4 regions of the Mesorhizobium sp. M6A.T.Ce.TU.002.03.1.1 genome follow, and region 4 is predicted to be linked to each of the others. Evidence: riboswitches for the same ligand, from Rfam matches in the RefSeq annotation. Region 4 holds a riboswitch; each other region holds the start of a gene.

Region 1 (5,010 bases), on a different contig from region 4:
GCATCATCGCCGGCGGCGAAGGCGTCACCATCTGGGACAATAATGGGCGCAAGAGCATCGATGCTTTCGCCGGGCTTTACTGCGTCAATGTCGGCTATGGCCGCCAGAAAATCGCGGACGCCATCGCCGCGCAAGCCAAGAACCTCGCCTACTACCATGCCTATGTCGGCCACGGCACCGAGGCGTCGATCACGCTCTCCAAGATGATCATCGACCGCGCCCCGCAAGGGATGTCGAGGGTCTATTTCGGCCTCTCCGGCTCCGACGCCAACGAGACCAACATCAAGCTGATCTGGTACTACAACAACGTGCTCGGCCGGCCGGAGAAGAAGAAGATCATCTCGCGCTGGCGCGGCTATCATGGCTCCGGCGTCATGACCGGTTCGCTGACCGGGCTCGACCTGTTCCACAACGCCTTCGACCTGCCGCGTGCGCCGATCCTGCACACCGAGGCGCCCTACTATTTCCGCCGCGCCGACCGCTCGATGAGCGAGGAACAGTTTTCCCAACACTGCGCCGACAAGCTCGAAGAGATGATCCTGGCCGAGGGCCCGGACACGGTCGCCGCCTTCATCGGCGAGCCGATCCTCGGCACCGGCGGCATCGTGCCGCCGCCCGTCCTCTACTGGGAAAAGATCCAGGCGGTGCTGAAGAAATACGATGTGCTGCTGGTCGCCGACGAAGTGGTCACCGGCTTCGGCCGGCTGGGCACCATGTTCGGCTCCGACCACTACGGCATCAAGCCCGACCTGATCACCATCGCCAAGGGCCTGACCTCGGCCTATGCGCCGCTGTCGGGCGTCATCGTCGCAGACAAGGTCTGGCAGGTGCTGGTGCAGGGTTCCGACAAGCTCGGCAGCATAGGCCATGGCTGGACCTATTCGGCGCATCCGATCTGCGTTGCCGCCGGCGTCGCCAATCTCGAGCTGATCGACGAGATGGACCTGGTGACCAACGCCGGCGAGACCGGCGCCTATTTCCGCGCCGAACTGACGAAAGCCGTCGGCGGCCACAAACATGTCGGTGACGTCCGCGGCGACGGCATGCTGGCGGCAATCGAGTTCGTCGCCGACCGGGACGACCGCGTGTTCTTCGACGCCTCGCAGAAGATCGGGCCGCAGGTCGCTACCGCCCTTGCGGCAAGCGGCGTCATCGGCCGCGCCATGCCGCAAGGCGACATTCTCGGCTTCGCGCCGCCGCTCTGCCTGACGCGCGAAGAGGCCGACATCGTCGTGTCGAAGACGGCGGATGCGGTGAAGAGCGTGTTTGCCAACATCTGAAAACTGACATGAACGCCATGACCAAAACCCTCCCCGCCACCATGGCCGCCGTGCAGCTGACTGGTCACGGCGGACCGGAAAAGCTCGTCTACCGCACCGACGTGAAAGTGCCGTCGCCCGCCCCTGACGAAGTGCTGATCAAGGTCACCGCTTGCGGCATGAACAACACCGATGTCTGGGTGCGACAGGGCGCCTATGGCACGGAGGAAGATGCTGCCGCCGTATCGACCTGGCGGCGTCAGGGCAACACGCTGACCTTCCCGCGCATCCAGGGCACCGACACGGTCGGCCACATCGTCTCAGTCGGCGATGGTGTCTCGCCGGACCGTATCGGCGAGCGGGTGATGGTCGACTTCTCCATCTACAACCGCGACGACGATTCACTCGCCGACATCGACTATATGGGCCACGGCCGTGACGGCGGCTATGCCGAGTATCAGACCGTGCCGGCCGAGAACGCCCATGTCGTCGGCACCGAGTTGACCGATGTCGAACTCGCCACCTTCTGCTGCGCCTATCTCACCGGCGAGCAGATGCTGGAACGCGCCGCATTGAAGGCCGGCGAGCGCGTGCTGGTCACCGGCGCGTCGGGCGGCGTCGGCTCCGGCATCGTGCAGCTGGCGCGGGCGCGCGGCGCCATCCCCTATGCCGTCGTCGGCAAGGGCAAGGAACAGGCCGTGCTCGACATCGGCGCCGAGGCGGTGATCACCCGTGGCGTGGCTGACCTGCCGGCTGCGGTAAATGAGTCGACCGGCGGCCAGCCGATCGACGTGGTGGCCGACCTGGTCGGCGGTGCGATCTTCAACGATCTGCTGCGCATCCTCAGGCCCGAAGGCCGCTACACCACAGCCGGCGCAATTGCCGGCCCGGTCGTGCAGCTCGATCTGCGCACCATGTATCTCAAGCAGTTGCAGCTGCATGGCTCCAGCCAGGGCACGCGGCACGACTTCCGCCGTATCGTTCGCTACATCGAAGACAAGAAGATCCGGCCGCTGGTCGGCGGCGTCTACAAGCTCTCCGATTTCCACCGCGCCCAGGCTGATTTCATTGCCAAGGACTTTGTCGGCAAGCTGGTGGTCGTTCCGGATGCTGTTTCGGATTTCGCTGCAACCCGTTGACAGCCAACACTAACAAGGACTCGGGCTATTCGCCGACACGGTGAGATCGAGCGCGACATGGCCTTGCGGCGCGCCGAAACGAAGGAAGGCTTCCGACAGCGTCGCGAACACCGGTCCGGCGTCGCCTTTCAGCTTCGTGCAGAAATTCTTCGACCTGTCGAAGACGCCCGAAGTCTTGAGGAAGTCGATACAGCCGTAGATCTCGTCCATGTGATGGCCCTCGCCGAGCGGATAGAGCGAGAACTGCGCGGCGACCTCCTGTCCAAGCTTTTTCGCACTGTCGACATGCGCCCGCGCCGCGCCGATGCGCTCGGCCAGGGACAGCTCGTGGCTGCTGCCGGAAATCGGTGTGCAGATCGGATCGTCAGGCTCGCCCGGACAGCCGCGCGACACCGTCGCCGACAACACGCAATGCACGTCACTTGCCGCCGCCGATGCGAAGAGGTCGCGCATGGCCGGGAAAAGCTGTTCCGGCGGGCCGACGATCAGCGTCGAGATGTCGTCGGTCTCGATGCGGAAATTCGGTCGATAGGGGTCCATCGCCGAAAGTGCCCCAAGGATGACGTCGACAAAATCGTCGCACATCGGATACAGGGAAATCTGTGCACCTGAAAACATGGTCGCCTCGCTCCGCTGGCATTACCCAGATCAGCTTGAGGGACCGAAGGCTTGCACCCACCATCTCAGCCCCGGCAATACGGAGCGCCCCTGTCGATATGGGCGACGTAGCACCTGCGCAAAGGATGTTCAAGTAATGGTCCTGGGCAATCGTTCCCAGCAATCGCTTCAGACCAATTACCGAGCTTGGCGGCGCCGCCGAAGCTGCCGATCTCCCCCCTTGCGGGGGAGATGCCGGCAGGCAGAGGGGGGTGCTTCCCTCCGACCTGTCAATCGATCGCAGCCGCGCCCTCAAGCTGATTCGGGTTGGCAAGGCTGAAGTCGAAAGTTGGCGATCCTTCACACCCCCCTCTGTCCTACCGGACATCTCCCCCGCAAGGGGGGAGATTGGATACCGCTTCGGCTTTCGCCAATCACCAACGCCCATTCAGCCTCTGCCTTCGGGTGGGCTGTTCAGCCCTATAGTCCGACCTGCTTGACTGCGGCTTCGAGCGATCTTTCAAACGCGTCGATCATCTGATCGACCTGGGGCTCGGTGATGATCAGCGGCGGGCAGAAGGCCAGCGCGTCGCCCATGTTGCGCGAGATGACGCCGTTCTGCTGCATGAAGCCGTTGACAAGCCCGCCCAGCGCGCCGGCCGTCTCCCACGGCGTCTTGGTCACCTTATCGCCGACCAGTTCGACCGCCGCGATCAGGCCGACGCCACGCACCTCGCCGACAAGCGGGTGCGAAGCGAGGTTGCGCAGCCGTTTCTGCATATGCGCGCCGACCGTGCGCGCATTGCCGACAAGGTCGCGCTCCTCGATCAGCTTCAGGTTCTCGAGCGCGACCGCCGCCGCGACGGGATGGCCGCCGCCGGTGAAGCCATGACCGAAGGTGCCGATCCGATTGCTTTCGTCGGCAATCGGCTCGAACATTTTCTCGTTGATCAGCAGGGCCGAGATCGGCAGGTAGGAAGAAGAGATCTGCTTCGACAGCACCATGATGTCAGGCCTGATGCCGAAGGTCTGCGAACCGAACATCTCGCCGGTTCGGCCAAAACCGCAGATGACCTCGTCGGCGACGATCAGGATGTCGTACTTCGACAGGACCGCCTGTATCTTCTCCCAGTAGCCGGCCGGCGGAACGATGACGCCGCCGGCGCCCATGATCGGCTCGCCGAAGAAGGCGGCGATGGTTTCCGGGCCCTCGGCCAGGATCAGCTTTTCCAAGTCGTCGGCAAGCCGGCTCGAAAACTGCTCTTCGCTCTCGCCTGGCAGCGCCTCGCGCCAATGGTGCGGCGTCGACGTGTGCAGCACACTGGCGATCGGCAGGTCGAAGGAAATGTGATTGTTGGGCAGGCCGGTCAGGCTTGCCGAGGCGATGGTGACGCCGTGATAGCCGCGAATGCGGCTGATGATCTTCTTGCGTGCCGGCTGGCCGAGCGCATTCGACCGGTACCAGATCATCTTCATGGCCGTGTCGTTGGCCTCGGAGCCGGAATTGGTGAAATACGCCTTGCTCATCGGCACCGGCGCCATCTGCACCAGCTTCTCGGCGAGATCGATCAGCGGCGAATGCGATTTGGAGCCGAAGTCGTGATAATAAGGCAGCTTGGACATCTGGCGCACCGCCGCATCGACCAGCCGCTTCTCCGAGAAGCCGACCGCGACGCTCCAAAGCCCGGCCATCGCCTCGATGTAGCGGTTGCCGGCCAGATCCTCGACATAGATGCCGTCGCCCTTCTCGATGACGAGCGGCCCTGCTTCCTCATGCTTGCGGGCATTGGTGTAGCCGTGCATGTGATAGCTGATGTCGCGAGCTTCGGGAGAATTCGGTCGAGCGTCCATGATGGGTCCTGTCCTGCACGCCGGGTCCTGCCGCCGTTCGGCGCGCATCGCCTCTGGCATTAATGGTGTTTGGTGCATCTGTTTCTTGTAAGGGTGTCAAGCCCTTTCGGAAGGGCTGGCGGATGGACAAAGACATGCAGAATTTCAGCTTCGAGGCCTTGGAA
Region 2 (5,010 bases), on a different contig from region 4:
TTCTCCACCGTCCAGTTTGACCATGCTGTTGAAAGCCTGGGCACGCAAAACGCCGTCGGCGCCGACCCGCTGATTTGGCATGTCGCCCGCGTGCGGGCCTTTTCCAGTGAGATATCCATGTTCGGCATTCGTCGGATTGAAGTGCCCACCTGCCGAGTCATGGCCGGTCTGATGGTCGCACTTTCCGGTTTCATGAACATGGAACGCGACCCATTCACCCGCCGGCAGTCCTGTTACGTCCAACGCTATCAGCACACCCTGCGCCGTCTCGGTCAGCGTGGCCGTTCCGTTCTTCTCGCCAGCCATGTTGACGAATTCGGCTTTCGCGGTCGCGGTGTCCTGAGCCGCTGCAGGCATCGCGACCGCCAGCGCCAATCCTGTTGTTGCAAGCAATTTTTTCATCCACTCAGCCTCCGGTTGTCCAAGGACCCCAAACAACAACGGGGCCTCTTCGTTCCATTTGGGAATGGAGTTTGTCTCCGGCGCGGCCGCCAGAGAAGCGGGGGTGATGCGTAGAACTCGATAGTCTCCGTGTCATGGAGTGAAGTTTCACGACGTGATTACACCAATTCGAAGAGTTCCGCGGTTTGCCAACCTGCCAGCAGCATGATGACAACGCCAACGAGTCTGAGAAGCGTCTTTTCTGCGATTGACTTCACTACCAATCCGGCCATCGGCGCTGCGACTACGCCGCCAACGATCAAGCCGGCAACGGAGAGTAGATTTTCCGTTAGCTCTCCTGCCTCCTCCCAATGGCCCGTTAGTAACGCAAACAAGAAGGTCAGAGACACCGACAACGTGATGAGGAACTCGCTGGCATTGACCGTGCCAATAACGTAGCGGGGCGTGCCGCCAAAACCGAGAAGGCCCGTCGTTACGATGGGTCCCCATCCGCCGCCCCCTGCGGCATCGAGAAATCCACCACCAAGTCCAAGAGGAGGTACCACGCCTGCAGGGACCGGATTGCTTGGGATCCGCCGGAATGAACGGAACAGGAGCCAAGCTCCGACAAGCGCAAGGTATGTGGTCACATATGGTTTCATGATGGCTCCCTCGAACGAGGTGAGAACAAAAGCGCCGAGAACGCCGCCGAGCACGCCAAATGGCATCAGCCGCCAGAAAAGCTTCCAGTCAATGTTGCGGTGATAGAGGTGAGCCGAACCTGAGGCTGCGGTGGTAAACAGTTCAGCTGCGTGAACTGACGCCGAAGCGTGTGCAGGAGACACGCCAAACCCCAGTAGGGTTGTCGAGGAAACCACGCCGTAGGCCATGCCGAGAGCCCCGTCCACAGCTTGGGCTACAAACCCCACAATCGCAAAAAGAATGAATTCTTGCATTTGACTCTCCGATAAGGCGCGGGGTCACAATTGGCGATAGAGAAACCCGCTGCCTACAACGTATGCAATTATATCTTCACGCTTCCACAATTCATCAAACGCGTGGCATCGATAATGGTGACGACGAACGGAAAACGATCCGCTCGACCGACGCCTTTCCCAATCCCGACAGGATGCCGGTTTCTGTTTTGCTCAAATGTCCCTGCTGGAACCGCAACCTCCTCTGACGTGAGGTTTCACTGGCCGGACGCAGGCTTGCAGCTCCACCCTTTATCTGTTTAATTGCCGCCATCCACAGGGGTGCTCCGTATCGTCGGGGCTGAGAGATGGGCTGCAAGCCCGTAAACCCTAGAGCTGATCTGGATAATACCAGCGGAGCGAGGCGGGCGATGTTTTCTGGCGCACAGATTTTTCTTTTTCCGATGTCCGGCGATTTCGTGGGCCCGCTCGAGGGCCATGTCACGATCGACCTCACGGTCTCGGCCAACAGCCCGACCCCGCGCTGATCTTTCGCGCCGGAGGTCTCGCATGTCCCAGTCTTTCTCCGCCGCGCCGCGAATCGCAGCCTTGTTCGCCAAGGTCGGACCGGCCTTGCTATCGGTCGGCACGCTGGTTCTGGCTTGGGAGCTCTATGCGCGCATCTCGGGCATCTCGCCCACCACGCTGCCCGCGCCGTCACGAGTCCTCGCCCAGGCCATCCAGCAGCGCCAGGCGCTGTTCGACAACACCGTGCCGACGATCAGCGCCACATTGGCGGGTTTCGCGTGCTCATTGGCCGTTGCCTTCATCCTTTCGGTGCTGATCGACTTCTTCAAGCCGCTGCGCCGCGCCCTGTTCCCGGTGTTCATTATCAGTCAGACCCTGCCGCTGGTGGCGATCGCCCCGCTGGTCGTTCTTTGGTTCGGCTTCGGGCTGACGCCGAAGACCATGCTGGTCGCGCTCGTGACTTTCTTTCCCATGCTGGTCGCGCTGGTGCAGGGTTATGAATCGACGGATCGGGATATCTCGGCGCTTCTGAGTTCGATGGGCGCTTCCCGCATGCGCATTTTCCTGCTGGCCCGCCTGCCCTCCTCGCTGCCCTATTTCTTCGCCGGACTGCGCATCTCGATCACCTATGCCGTGGTCGGCGCCATCTTCGCGGAATATGCCGGCGCGGCCAAAGGGCTCGGCATCTACATGCTCAACGCCAAGAACAATTTCCGGCCCGATCTCGTGCTCGCGGCCGTGCTGGTCAGCGCCTTGCTCACGCTGGCCCTGTTTGCCGCCACTGTGCTGATCCAGCGCGCCGCCATGCCATGGGAGCGGCTCGATGCCGTGCGAAAATCATGAGCAGGCGGCTGGAATTGCGCCAAGTCAGCAAAAGTATTGGCGATGTCGACGTGCTTGCCAGCATCACCCTGCATGTCGAGCCGGGCGAATTCGTTTCAATCCTCGGCCCCTCCGGAGCCGGCAAATCCACGATCTTCAGGTTGCTGACGGGCAGTCTCGAAGGCCACGACGGCGGCATCGACTTCGACGGGCGGCCACTGGCCGACGCGCGCCGACCGTTTGCCTTCATGCCGCAGCACGATGCCCTGATGCCCTGGCGCACAGTTATCGACAACACCGCGCTCGGCCTGGAAGTGCAAGGCATGTCCCGCAGGGCGGCGCGCGGCAAGGTGGCGCCGCTCTTCGGCGAATTCGGCCTTGCGGGCTTCGAGCATAAGTATCCCGCACAGCTCTCGGGCGGAATGCGCCAGCGCTCCGCGCTGTTGCGTACCGTCGTGCAGGACCGCGCCATGCTGTTGCTCGACGAACCGTTCGGCGCACTCGACGCCCTCACGCGCACCGGCATGCAGCGCTGGATTCAGACGATGTGGGACCGACACCGCTGGACCGTCCTGTTGATCACCCACGATGTCCGTGAGGCGGTCTTCCTGTCCGATCGCATCTACGTGCTGAGTGGCCGCCCGGCCCGCGTGCTGCGCGAAGTGGCCATACCTCTTCCGCGCCCGCGCAAGGATCTTGCCTCGCCGGAAGCCAGCGCCATCGAAGCCGACATCCTCGATACCCTTCTCGATCCACAGCTCGCCCAAAGGACATGACCATGCTTTCAAGACGCCTCTTCATCGCTGCCGCATTGATCACCGGGCTCGGACCCGTCACATCCGTCTCCGCCCAGCAGACTGTCACCGTCGCACTCGACTGGACGCCGAACACAAACCATGTCGGGCTCTATGTCGCCCAGGCGAAAGGCTTCTACACCGAGGCCGGGCTCGACGTGCAGATCCTGCCCTACACCGACACTGCGGCCGGTACGCTGATCGCCAACCACGTGGCCGATTTCGGTATACTGGGATCCATAGGATTGTTCACCCAACGCACGGCCGGCGCCGACCTCGTCGCCACCTACGCCATCATGCAGACGGAAACCGGCAGGCTGGTGTTCAATGCCGACCGCGCCGATATAAAGTCCCCCAGGGACCTGGACGGCCTGACCTATGGCGGTTTCGGCAGTGCCTGGGAGAATGCGCTGATCGGCACCATCATCCGCCATGACGGCGGCGAGGGCAAATTCGAAACGGTGACGCTGGGCACCTCCGCCTATGAGGCCTTGGCCAATGGCGCAGTCGATTTTACGCTCGAAGTCTACACTTGGGAGGGGATCAAAGCGGAACTTGACGGCAAGGCCCAGCGCGCCTTCCGCTACGCGGATTTCGGCGTGCCCGACCAACACACCAATTTCATTGGCTCGAGCCGAGCCTACCTGGAAAAGAACAAGGACACGGCAACCGCGTTCATCGCCGCGACCAGGCGCGGCTACGCCTTCGCCGTCGAACATCCGCAAGAAGCGGCTAACATGCTGATCGCTGCAAACAGCGACGTGCTGACCGACCGTCCGCTGATCGAGGCATCACTGAAGGCGCTGGTCGATGGCCACTACCTGCAAAGCCCCACCGGCACGATCGGCACGATCGATCCCGCAAAGATGGGGGCTATCGGCGACTATCTGTTCAAGGCCGGAGCCCTGCGCGACGGCGATGGGAACCCGGTCAGCGAACGACCCGATTTCGCGGCCTATTACAGCAACGCCTATCTGGCCGGCGAAAAATGAGCCCGCCGCGGCGCATGCATCTCAATGCCGTGATCTTCGGCCTCGGCAGTCACGAGGCCGGCTGGCGCATGCCCGAAAGCAACCCGCTAGCCTCGACCAGCCTCGACTATTGGGTCGATATCGCTCGCCGCGCAGAGGCTGCCGATTTCGACGCTTTGTTCCTCGGCGACGTGCTGGCCTTGCAGAGCGGCGCTGATCGGCATCTTTCCGACGCCATGGATCCGCTGGTCATCCTGTCGGCGCTCGCTGCCGTCACCAGCAGGATCGGACTGATCGGAACTGCATCGACCAGCTTCGATCACCCTTTCCACCTGGCCCGGCGCTTCGCCTCTCTCGACCACATCAGCAAAGGCCGTGCGGGCTGGAACATCGTCACCTCGTCCAACGTGCTCGAGGCCCGCAATTTCGGACTGGAAGCCATGCCGGAGCATTACGAACGTTATGCCCGCGCAACCGACGTGGTCGACGCAGCCATAGCGCTCTGGGAGAGTTGGGCTCCCGATGCGAGGAAGCCGGACAAGGCCGCCGGGCGATACTTCGATCCCGACAAAGTCCGGTCAGTCGATCACGCCGGTCCGT
Region 3 (5,010 bases), on a different contig from region 4:
TCATGAAACGGTGGTCGGTGCGTGGCACCACGTAGAGCGGAAAGCGCGGATGAAGCAGCCTGACTGGGCGCGACAGCGAGACATCAGGCGTATTCAGGATCAGCATCTCGCCGCGAACGCCGCGCAGTCGGCCATCGCCCGCGGCCATTCCCGTGCATTCGATCTGGCGATCGAAACCGGCACCAGCCGAAGCGTCGGCGCCGAAGTGGAACTCGACGCCCATCGCCGCCAGCCCATCATGAAGTGCTGCCATCGCCTGACGCGGGTCGAGATGGGCTTCGTCGGGGAAGAGCAGTCCGCGGCGGAAGCGGCCGGCGAGGTCGGGCTCGAGCAACACGATTTCATCCTCATCGACACGCCGATGACCCGAGGTGCGGCTGGCGAACCGGTCGAGTTCGCCCGCATCGCGCGGTGCGGCCACGAGCAGCGTGCCGGCCCGTGTGACCTGGCCTGGCGTCGCCGCATCCCACCAGTCGGCGGCATCGCGTCCGAGATCGAGCACCGGCTGCTCGGCGCTTTCGCACTCGCACCACGGCGCCAGCATGCCGCCGGCGAACCACGATGCATTGCCGCCGATGCCGTGCCGGATCTCGGCGACTGTGACCGTCGCGCCTCGGATGGCGAGTTCGAAGGCCGCGGCAAGGCCGGCAACGCCGGCCCCTTTGACCAGCACCCTCATGACGGTTCCGGCGCCTCTGGCATGAGCGGTACGCCGGCCTCGTCCGCTGGCATGTAGAGATCGCCACCTTCGCGATATTTTGCCGCCATGGCCGCCATGCCCTCTTTCTGGGCCTCGGCACGGATGTCGTGGGAGATGCGCATGGAGCAGAATTTCGGCCCGCACATCGAGCAGAAATGCGCCACTTTGTGCGCTTCCTTGGGCAAGGTCTGGTCGTGGAAGGAGCGTGCTGTTTCGGGGTCGAGCGACAGGTTGAACTGGTCCTCCCAGCGGAACTCGAAGCGCGCGCGGGAAAGGGCATTGTCCCTGACTTTCGCCGCCGGATGCCCCTTCGCCAGATCGGCCGCATGGGCGGCTATCTTGTAGGTGATGACGCCTACCTTGACGTCGTTGCGGTCGGGAAGGCCGAGATGCTCCTTCGGCGTGACGTAGCAAAGCATTGCGGTGCCGAACCAGCCTATCATGGCGGCGCCGATCCCTGAGGTGATGTGGTCATAGCCAGGCGCGATATCGGTCGTCAGCGGTCCAAGCGTATAGAACGGCGCCTCTCCGCAGACGGCGAGCTGCTTGTCCATGTTCTCCTTGATCTTGTGCATCGGCACGTGGCCCGGGCCTTCGATCATCACCTGGCAGTCCTTCGCCCAGGCGACCTGCGTCAGCTCGCCGAGCGTTTCCAATTCGGCGAATTGCGCTGCGTCATTGGCGTCGGCGATCGAGCCTGGACGAAGCCCGTCGCCGAGTGAAAAGGACACATCATAGGCGCGGCAGATGTCGCAGATTTCCGCGAAATGCTCGTAGAGGAAGCTCTCCCGGTGATGGTGCAGGCACCATTTGGCCATGATCGATCCGCCGCGCGAGACGATGCCCGTGACCCGGTCTACGGTCAGCGGGATGTAGTGCAGCCGCACGCCGGCGTGGATGGTGAAATAGTCGACACCCTGTTCGGCCTGCTCGATCAGCGTGTCGCGGTAGACCTCCCAAGTCAGGTCCTCGGCAATGCCGTTGACCTTTTCGAGAGCCTGGTAGAGCGGCACCGTGCCGATCGGCACCGGCGAATTGCGCACGATCCATTCGCGGATGTTGCGGATATTGCGGCCGGTCGACAGGTCCATCACCGTGTCGGCGCCCCAGCGGATCGCCCAGACCATTTTTTCGACCTCTTCGGCCATTGACGATGTGACAGCGGAGTTACCGATGTTGGCGTTGATCTTGACCAGGAAATTTCGCCCGATGATCATCGGTTCGCTCTCTGGATGATTGATGTTGGCGGGAATGATCGCCCGCCCGCGCGCCACCTCGTCGCGCACGAATTCCGGCGTGACGAAGTCCGGGATCGCCGCGCCGAAGCTCTCACCGTCGCGCTCAAGCTTGCCGCGCACGATCTCGCGTCCAAGGTTCTCGCGGATAGCCACGGACTCCATTTCAGGCGTAATGATGCCGGCGCGCGCATAGGCAAGCTGAGTCACCGCCTTGCCGGCCTTGGCCCTGAGAGGCCGGTTGCGAATGGGGAATTCCGGCGTCAGGCGCTCGCCCGTGACGAATCCATTGTCTTCCGGCCGGACATGGCGGCCGTCATAGGCCTCGACATCGCCGCGAGCCGTGATCCATTCGTGGCGAAGCCGGGCAAGGCCCCTTTCCATGCTGGTTTCGACAGTCGGGTCCGTATAGGGGCCGGACGGATCGTAGACGGTGACGGGTGGCTCGCCGGCAGTCGGATGAACAGAGATTTCGCGCATCGGCACCCTGATCTGGGGGTGGAGGAGGCCGGGCTTGTGGATTTTCCGCGAGGCGGGCAGTGGTCCCGTCGACACGGCGGGGGTGAGGGCATTCATCGTGAGGCTCCTTTGCTCATGCATTGGAGACCCAGTTCTGTGCCGGAAGGATGAAAAGACGCTTCTGTCGACCTGCCGAAACAGGACCTCGGGCATAAACTCCCGCAAAGCGCTTGCACCGTCCCTACGCCAGTATGAACTGGATCAGGTTCAACGGGTCACTGCGCCGCGAAAGCAAGCAGTATCTCAGCCCCTTGCCGGGACTCCCCTGGTGAATGCGTCAGGTTGGACGGGCCGACGCTATCTTGTCAAGCGCATTCGGGCGCCTTCGGCCGGTGGCGATGACCGGCGGCCTGTCAAAACCGGGCGGAGAGCTCGCGCATGCATCGGGGACAAGTCACGCCCCGGAGACCAGGGCTGGAATGGCCAAAGCCTCTTTCGCTTCGTGAAGGATGGAGAAACTGTATCGGCCATGTGCGTCGAGATCCACCGAGTAGCTCAGGCGGTCACGGATGTGGTTATCCTGGTCCAAGGTGACGATTCGCGGCTTCAGCGAGGTGATTTGCACCTCGTCCAGGTAGATGGAGTTGCAGATAATGATCTGGTCGTCGGGCTGGCAGGTGCGGGCGGCCGCTCGATTCAGGATGCAGCATCGGCGGCGTTCCCGATACCAATGATATCTTGCGGGCAACTTATGCAATCACCGGCTTCGTAAAACCCGACGGCGGCGGCCGTGTCCTGGCGCTGAGGATGTGCCGCTGTTCCAGCAGAGAAATCGCATGGGCCGCGGAGTTTTCGCTCTGCGTGGACGAGTTGACGCAATCGTTTAGCTTGCTTGCAGTTCGTACGACCGCCTTTGAAAGCAACTAAGCTATTGCATGCGGCGATCGATCGCTACATATCCGGCCGCCATTATCCGAGTATTGATCCGCCTGCTGTTGGCGTTGCCGTACATGGCAATCCCTGCGGGGTCGTCGGCGGCCGGATCGGCCGTGCCCTCCAGTCTGAATTCCCCTGCCGAAAACTTCCCTGGCTTGGCTATGCATGCGGTAGATGAGATCGCCGCCTACCGCGACCTGGTCGAGGAAGGCATCGACGCGAAGAATATCGCCGCCCAGTTCGGACAGTCTGGTTATCGCCATGCGTCAGCGGCTCAGACTTGCGGTCTCGAGAGCGGCCTTGCGGGTCACCTCCCTTATGATTCAGATGTTGGAAGACGGCTTCTCGTTACCAATAGAAATGGCGACTACGGAACGCGATCGCGGCCATCAGGAAACACCTGTCTTCGGCTCAACCTCGACATGGCGTCCGATCGACCGCAGATATACAGCTATCTCGTCCATGAGATGATCGCGTTCGCCGTAGATTTCAGCAATCCTACGCAGCTGTGGCTCGACGGCCCTCCGTTGCGCCGGCGTCAAATCAGCATCGCCAAAGACGTATCCCAAGTTGCCAATCGCGCAAATGTTGCAGCCGGCGTCCGCAACTGCTTGCACGAATGCGGGAATGTCTTTTTCTTGCATGGTCTTCATGTCGAATCTCTCGTGAATGGCGAGCTCGCGCCCCCATGCTGCCTTTTCAGCGTGTCCTCTGGGCGGCGCAAGCCTTGAGCGTGGTTGTGCCCGGGCAACCTCGACTATCCCGTCTGCCACGCTCTTTAGAGTCGGTGGGGTCTGGTGATCGCAGGCTGGGCCACTCAAAAGCCTGCAAGAAGAAAGTCATGGCGACCATTGCTCAAGATCGCAAGGGTGCGTGCAAGACCTTCCGTTGGCAGTCATGCACGCCCACTCAGAGAGAGTCCGGCCGCGGAAATTCTCCCTTATTCGTAAGAAAGCTCATTGAGCAACTGGGCATTGAGCAACTGGGTCTCACGTCGCGGGTCTCGTGTGCTTCACAGCCGAAAATAGGGTACCGCCGTGGCAATTCTCGAAAAGTGCAGGTTACCTCGTTCAGGACACGGCGGATTGCCTTCCGACGGCACCCTTGCTGCAACGTGCGACCTAACGAGACATATCTCGTTCGCGTTCCCTCGACCTGTCTTCGTATTGCTGCTTGCCCTGCGATTTCAGGCCCTCTGCTAGCTCCTCGGCCGCTCTTTGGCCTGCAATGTCACTATTCAAGATCATGTCCGGCATCCCTGGATGGTGATAACCGTAACGCGCATGCAGCTTCCCTCAAGCGCAGCGCGTATCCGTCGATTAGTTTCGTCGTCCGGAACCCGAAGCCCTTATCCGGCCTGGTGTATCCATCATTCAACCGGTATACCGTTCCAAACTTTGGCGGACCATTTACCTCAGGCATGATCATCTCGCGTGACATTGTTTTTTGGCGGCGCCATCATCGCACGTGGCATTTTCTAAAAATCAAGACGTGTTAATTTGTAAAATCAGGGATGTGGCCGCGCCCGCTGCGAGGATTTGCAGGTAGCTCTTCAGCTCCAACACGATGTGTGAGGCGGCGGTGGAAAAAGGCAACCGACTTTTAATTGGCGGTACTCACTTCGGAAGCGCTGCAATCGATCCTGAGGATACTATTGATCGCGAGCGCCCAATGCGTCCG
Region 4 (5,010 bases):
GTTCCAGCCCGAAACGCCAAGCAGCAAACAGAGCCGTTCGTGGCGTTCGCTCGCCGCATCATAGCCGGGGCGAATAGCGCGGATGGCAAACGGCATCGCCATCACCGCGTTGACGGTGACGACCATGACAGGGGCGATGGCGAAGACGTCGCTGACGGTACGCAGGAGCAGAAACCAGCCGGCGCCGATGACGATGGGCGGAACGACGAGCACGAAGCCGGCGCCGGTATCGGTGGCATGCTCGAGCAGCGTCTTGGCGCCGACGCGACGCTTCAGGGCCAGTGCCCGTCGTGCCATGACGAGCGACAGCGACAGCGCCACCGAAAGCAGCGCCGCCAGCAAGGCGAGCACTGCGCTGGTCAGCGTCGCTTGCCGCACAGCGCTCTCGCCCGCCAGCCGGCCAAGATCGGCGCCAAGGCCTGACGCCACCGTGGCCGCCATCGGCCCGGCGACGAACAGCAATGCCAGAACGATCAATGCTGCGTTCAGCACGGTCTCGCCGACGCTTGCCGAAAGATACCGGCGCGGTGCCACCGACAGGTTGGCATCGCCGACGGTGTTGGCGCCGAGCCGCATCAAAACCAGCACCACGACGAAGGTCAGCGCGATCTGCAGCAGTGTCAGCGTCACCGCGCGGGCAGGATCGAAATCGAAACGCAGCGCCTGGTAGATAGCGACCTCCAGTGTCGTCGCGCGCGGCCCGCCGCCCAGCGTGAGCACGATGGTGAAGGATGTGATGCACAGCATGAAGACAAGCCCGGCGACGCCCGGCAGCGCCGCGCGCAGCGTCGGCCATTCGATCAGCCGGAAGGCCGGTCTGGCGCCCATGCCGAGCTGGCTCGCCAGCCGCCACTGGTCGGCCGGCACTGTCCCCAGCGCTTCAAGGAACAGCCGCGTTGCCAGCGGCAGGTTGAAGAAGACGTGGGCGACGAGGATGCCGGACAGGCCGTATATGCCTGGCCAACCCTGACCGCCAATCGCGCTGAGCAGGCCGGCGAAATAGCCGGCACGGCCATAGAGGGCCAGAATGCCGAGCGCGGCGACGATGGCCGGCAGCGCCAGCGGCACGGCGAAGAGCTGCAGGATGAAGCCACGGCCGAAGAAGCGCGGATGCCGCGACAGCGCCCGCGCAACGAACAGTGCCGGCACGACGGAAAGCAGTGTCGACAGAAGTGCCTGCCACAGCGTGAAACGGACAACGCGGAAGAGATAGGGATCGAAGGTCGACGCGGCGCCGGACGGGTCGCTCGTGCCCTCCACGACAAGACCGGCAAACGCCCCGCCAATCAAAAATGCTATTGCCGCCAGCGCGAGAATGCCGGCGTTGATGCGGGAGTCGGGTGATGGCGCGCGTTGCACGCTAGACCACCAGATTCGAGATTCTTAGCGAGGATTGCGTTCCTTCGCGCCCCCCTCTGTCCTGCCGGACATCTCCCCCACGAGGCGGGAGATTGGCAGGTTCAGCGCTCCGCTCATTCCGGCAATGTCGGAGATTGGCGAAAGCCGGCATGATGGCCGATCTCCCCCCTCGTGGGGGAGATGTCCGGCAGGACAGAGGGGGGCGCCGTAGAGTGATCATCGTCAATCAGAAGCTATTTGCTCATCACCGCCAGCCATTCGTCGACCCAGGCCTTGCGGTTGGCGGCGACCTCTTCGGGGCTGAACAGCAAGGCCTTGGTCGGCTTGACGAGCTTGTCGAAGGCTGGGTTGAGCGGCTTGTCGGTCTTGCCGGCAGGAAACATCCAGTTGGTCTCGGGGATGACATCCTGGAATTTCGGCCCGGTCATGAAGGCCAGGAACTTTTCCGCCAGCGGATTCTTCGCACCAGTCGTGGTGATGCCGGCAACCTCGATCTGCAGATACGCGCCCTCCTCGAAGGACGCCGCCTGATAGCGTTCGGTGTTTTCGGCGACCATGTGATAGGCCGGCGACGTGGTATAGGACAGCACCATCGGCGCCTCGCCCTTGGTGAACAGGCCATAGGCCTCGCTCCAGCCCGGCGTCACGGTGAGCACCTTTGCCCTGAGCTTGGCCCAGGCTTCCGGCGCCTTGTCGCCATAGACCGACCTCACCCACAACAGCAGGCCTAGACCGGGCGTCGAGGTGCGCGGATCCTGGATGACGATCTTCTCATCGGCACTGCCCTCGACCAATTCCTTCAGGCTTTTCGGCGGGGTCTTCAGCTTTTCGGTGTCGTAAACGACGGCAAAATAGCCATAGTCGAACGGCACAAAAATATCGTCGCTCCAGCCGCCCGGCACCTTGACGTCCGACACCGGGCCATGCGGCGAAAACAGGCCGGTGGCCTTGGCTTCCGCCGTCAGATTGGTGTCGAGGCCGAGCACGATGTCGGCCTTGGTCGCGGCCCCTTCCAGTCTGACACGGTTGAGCAGCGCGACGCCGTCGGCGACCGCAACGAAATCGAGAGTACAGCCGCATTCCGCCTCGAAGGCCTTCTTGACCGCGGGGCCTGGACCCCACTCGGCGGTGAAGCTCTCATAGGTATAGACGGTGAGTTTCTCTTGCGCGGATGCCTGCCCGATGCCGGCGAGAACGGACGCGGCAAGCAGCATTGCCGAAACAAGAGAGTATAAAAACGTGCGCATCGGCGCCTCATTCGTTCGCATTGAAAGGAATTGAGGCGTCGGGCTGTCCGAAACGTCTAATCCCTCCGCCGGTACAAACCGGATCAGGTTCAGCGGGTTGGCATGGTTGCCTCTCAGCTGGTCCGCGAAGATCGCGTCCAGCACCCCGTTAGAGCGTTTCGACACATAGGCCCGGCCGAAGTGCTGCGCAAGCTGAAGTTTGCAGGGTATCCGGAGCGCGGCCTTCCGTTTCGCAAGCAGGGCTGGTAAGGGCCACGCATATGAGCAAATTCACCATCCTGCTTGGCGGCGATCTTATCCGCACGCCGCTGCTCGACCGCCAGGTCGAAGGCTCCCGTGTCATCGCCGCCGACGCCGGCATCGGCCATGCCCGGACGCTGGGCCTGACGCCGGAACTCTGGGTCGGCGACTTCGATTCGGTGCCGGCGGATTTGCCGGATGATCTCGCCGCCGTGCCTCGCCAGGTGTTTCCGGCAGAAAAGGACAAGACCGACGGCGAACTGGCTATCGCCGCTGCGCTCGAACGCGGCGCGACCCGGCTCCTGCTCGCCGGCGCGTTCGGCGGCAAGCGCACCGACCACGCCTTCCTGCACCTCGCGCTCAGCATCCGGCTGGCCGAGGCAGGCATAGAGGTGCTTTTGACCAGCGGCGCACAGGAAGGCATCCCCTTGCTTCCCGGAAAGGCCGGCTTCGACTACGCCGACGGCACGCTATTTTCGATCCTCGGCTTCTCCGACCTTTTCGGCCTGACCGTCTCCGGCGCCAAATGGCCGCTGAACCATGTCGAGGTGGCGTTCGGCTCGTCGCTGACCATTTCCAACGAGGTCAAGGGCCGGCTCGAAATCGCCCTGGGCAGCGGCCGCGCGCTGTTGCTCGCCCATCCTTTCCCCCTACCTGAAAGCTGACATGGCGCCGCCACTTCTCAATCTCGACGGGATACAACTGACCTTCGGTGGCACGCCGCTGCTCGACGGGGCGGAACTGACAGCGTCGGCGGGCGACAAGATCGCTTTGGTCGGCCGCAATGGTTCGGGCAAGTCGACGCTGCTCAAGATCGCCGCGGGATTGATCGAGCCGCAGGACGGCGAGGTGTTCCGCCAGCCTTCGGCGACAGTGCGCTACCTGCCGCAAATGCCAGACATGGATGGTTTCGCCAGCGTCCGCGCCTATGTCGAGGCAGGGCTCGGGCCCGCGGACGATCCCTACCGCGCCACCTATCTGATGGAGCATCTCGGCCTGTCCGGCGAGGAACGGCCGAACGACCTGTCCGGCGGCGAGGCGCGCCGTGCTGCCCTCGCCCGTGTCATGGCGCCGGAGCCCGACATTCTCCTCCGCGATGAGCCGACCAACCATCTCGACCTGTCGGTCATCGAGTGGCTGGAGGAGGAGCTTGCCCGCACCTCTTCGGCGCTGATTGTCATCTCGCACGACCGCCGCTTTCTCGAGCGCGTATCGCGCGCCACCGTCTGGCTCGACCGCGGCCAGACCCGCCGCCTGGACAAGGGCTTTGGCCATTTCGAGGAATGGCGCGACACGGTGCTGGAAGAAGAAGAGCGCGAGCAGCACAAGCTCGGCCGCCAGATCGTGCGCGAAGAGCATTGGCTGCGTTATGGCGTGACAGCGCGGCGCAAGCGCAACATGCGCCGGCTCGGCGAATTGCAGACCATGCGCCAGCGCTTTCGCGGTCATCGCGGCGCCGAGGGCGCGGCGACCATGGTGGCCAGCGATGCCGCCGAATCCGGCAAACTGGTCATCGAGGCCAAGAACATCGAGAAGAGCTTTGGCGGCCTTACCGTAGTCAAGGGCTTTTCGACCCGTATCCAGCGCGGCGACCGTGTCGGCTTGGTCGGGCCGAACGGCGCCGGCAAGACGACGCTCTTGAAGATGCTGACCGGCGAATTGAAGCCGGACTCAGGCACGGTACGGCTCGGCACCAATCTGGAGATCGCCACGCTCGACCAGAAGCGCGAGGCGGTCGATCCGGCCGAAACACTCGCGCAATATCTCACTGACGGTCGTGGCGAAAACCTCGTCATCAATGGCGAACAGCGCCACGTCGTCTCCTACATGAAGGATTTCCTGTTCAAACCGGAACAGGCACGCACGCCGGTGCGCGAGCTTTCGGGCGGCGAGCGGGCGCGGCTGTTGCTGGCCCGCGTGCTGGCGCGGCCGGCAAACCTGCTGGTGCTCGACGAGCCGACCAACGACCTCGACATGGAGACGCTGGAACTGCTGCAGGAGCTGGTCGCCGGTTTTGCCGGCACCGTCATCCTGGTCAGCCACGACCGCGATTTCCTCGACCGCACCGTGACCAGCCTGATCGCGCCGGACGGCGACGGCCGCTGGATCGAATATGCCGGCGGCTATTCCGACATGCTGGCGCAGCGCGGCGGCACCAAGCTGG

What was found. Region 4 has a riboswitch for thiamine pyrophosphate ahead of thiB (thiamine ABC transporter substrate binding subunit). Riboswitches for the same ligand answer to the same signal wherever they lie in the genome.
Region 1: linked by a shared signal. The riboswitch ahead of EOC93_RS20610 (YkoF family thiamine/hydroxymethylpyrimidine-binding protein) and the one ahead of thiB (thiamine ABC transporter substrate binding subunit) in region 4 are both predicted to bind thiamine pyrophosphate.
Region 2: linked by a shared signal. The riboswitch ahead of EOC93_RS03065 (ABC transporter permease) and the one ahead of thiB (thiamine ABC transporter substrate binding subunit) in region 4 are both predicted to bind thiamine pyrophosphate.
Region 3: linked by a shared signal. The riboswitch ahead of thiC (phosphomethylpyrimidine synthase ThiC) and the one ahead of thiB (thiamine ABC transporter substrate binding subunit) in region 4 are both predicted to bind thiamine pyrophosphate.

The regions. Positions count from the first base shown of each region.
Region 1 covers NZ_RZTI01000073.1:5,940-10,949, reverse strand. The annotation lists gene EOC93_RS20620 (aspartate aminotransferase family protein) at 1-1,280, shown strand, start outside; gene EOC93_RS20615 (alcohol dehydrogenase family protein) at 1,289-2,398, shown strand; gene EOC93_RS20610 (YkoF family thiamine/hydroxymethylpyrimidine-binding protein) at 2,408-3,016, opposite strand; TPP riboswitch at 3,007-3,118, opposite strand; gene EOC93_RS20605 (aspartate aminotransferase family protein) at 3,476-4,846, opposite strand; gene EOC93_RS35400 (hypothetical protein) at 4,981-5,010, shown strand, end outside.
Region 2 covers NZ_RZTI01000005.1:55,665-60,674, forward strand. The annotation lists gene EOC93_RS03055 (superoxide dismutase family protein) at 1-402, opposite strand, end outside; gene EOC93_RS03060 (sulfite exporter TauE/SafE family protein) at 561-1,337, opposite strand; TPP riboswitch at 1,624-1,736, shown strand; gene EOC93_RS03065 (ABC transporter permease) at 1,866-2,666, shown strand; gene EOC93_RS03070 (ABC transporter ATP-binding protein) at 2,663-3,421, shown strand; gene EOC93_RS03075 (ABC transporter substrate-binding protein) at 3,418-4,431, shown strand; gene EOC93_RS03080 (LLM class flavin-dependent oxidoreductase) at 4,428-5,010, shown strand, end outside.
Region 3 covers NZ_RZTI01000004.1:79,186-84,195, forward strand. The annotation lists gene thiO (glycine oxidase ThiO) at 1-679, opposite strand, end outside; gene thiC (phosphomethylpyrimidine synthase ThiC) at 676-2,511, opposite strand; TPP riboswitch at 2,615-2,731, opposite strand; partial or broken gene EOC93_RS02635 (aspartate 1-decarboxylase) at 2,849-3,106, opposite strand; gene EOC93_RS02640 (hypothetical protein) at 3,720-3,983, opposite strand.
Region 4 covers NZ_RZTI01000111.1:8,144-13,153, forward strand. The annotation lists gene thiP (thiamine/thiamine pyrophosphate ABC transporter permease) at 1-1,359, opposite strand, end outside; gene thiB (thiamine ABC transporter substrate binding subunit) at 1,593-2,606, opposite strand; TPP riboswitch at 2,650-2,764, opposite strand; gene EOC93_RS25520 (thiamine diphosphokinase) at 2,867-3,511, shown strand; gene EOC93_RS25525 (ABC-F family ATP-binding cassette domain-containing protein) at 3,513-5,010, shown strand, end outside.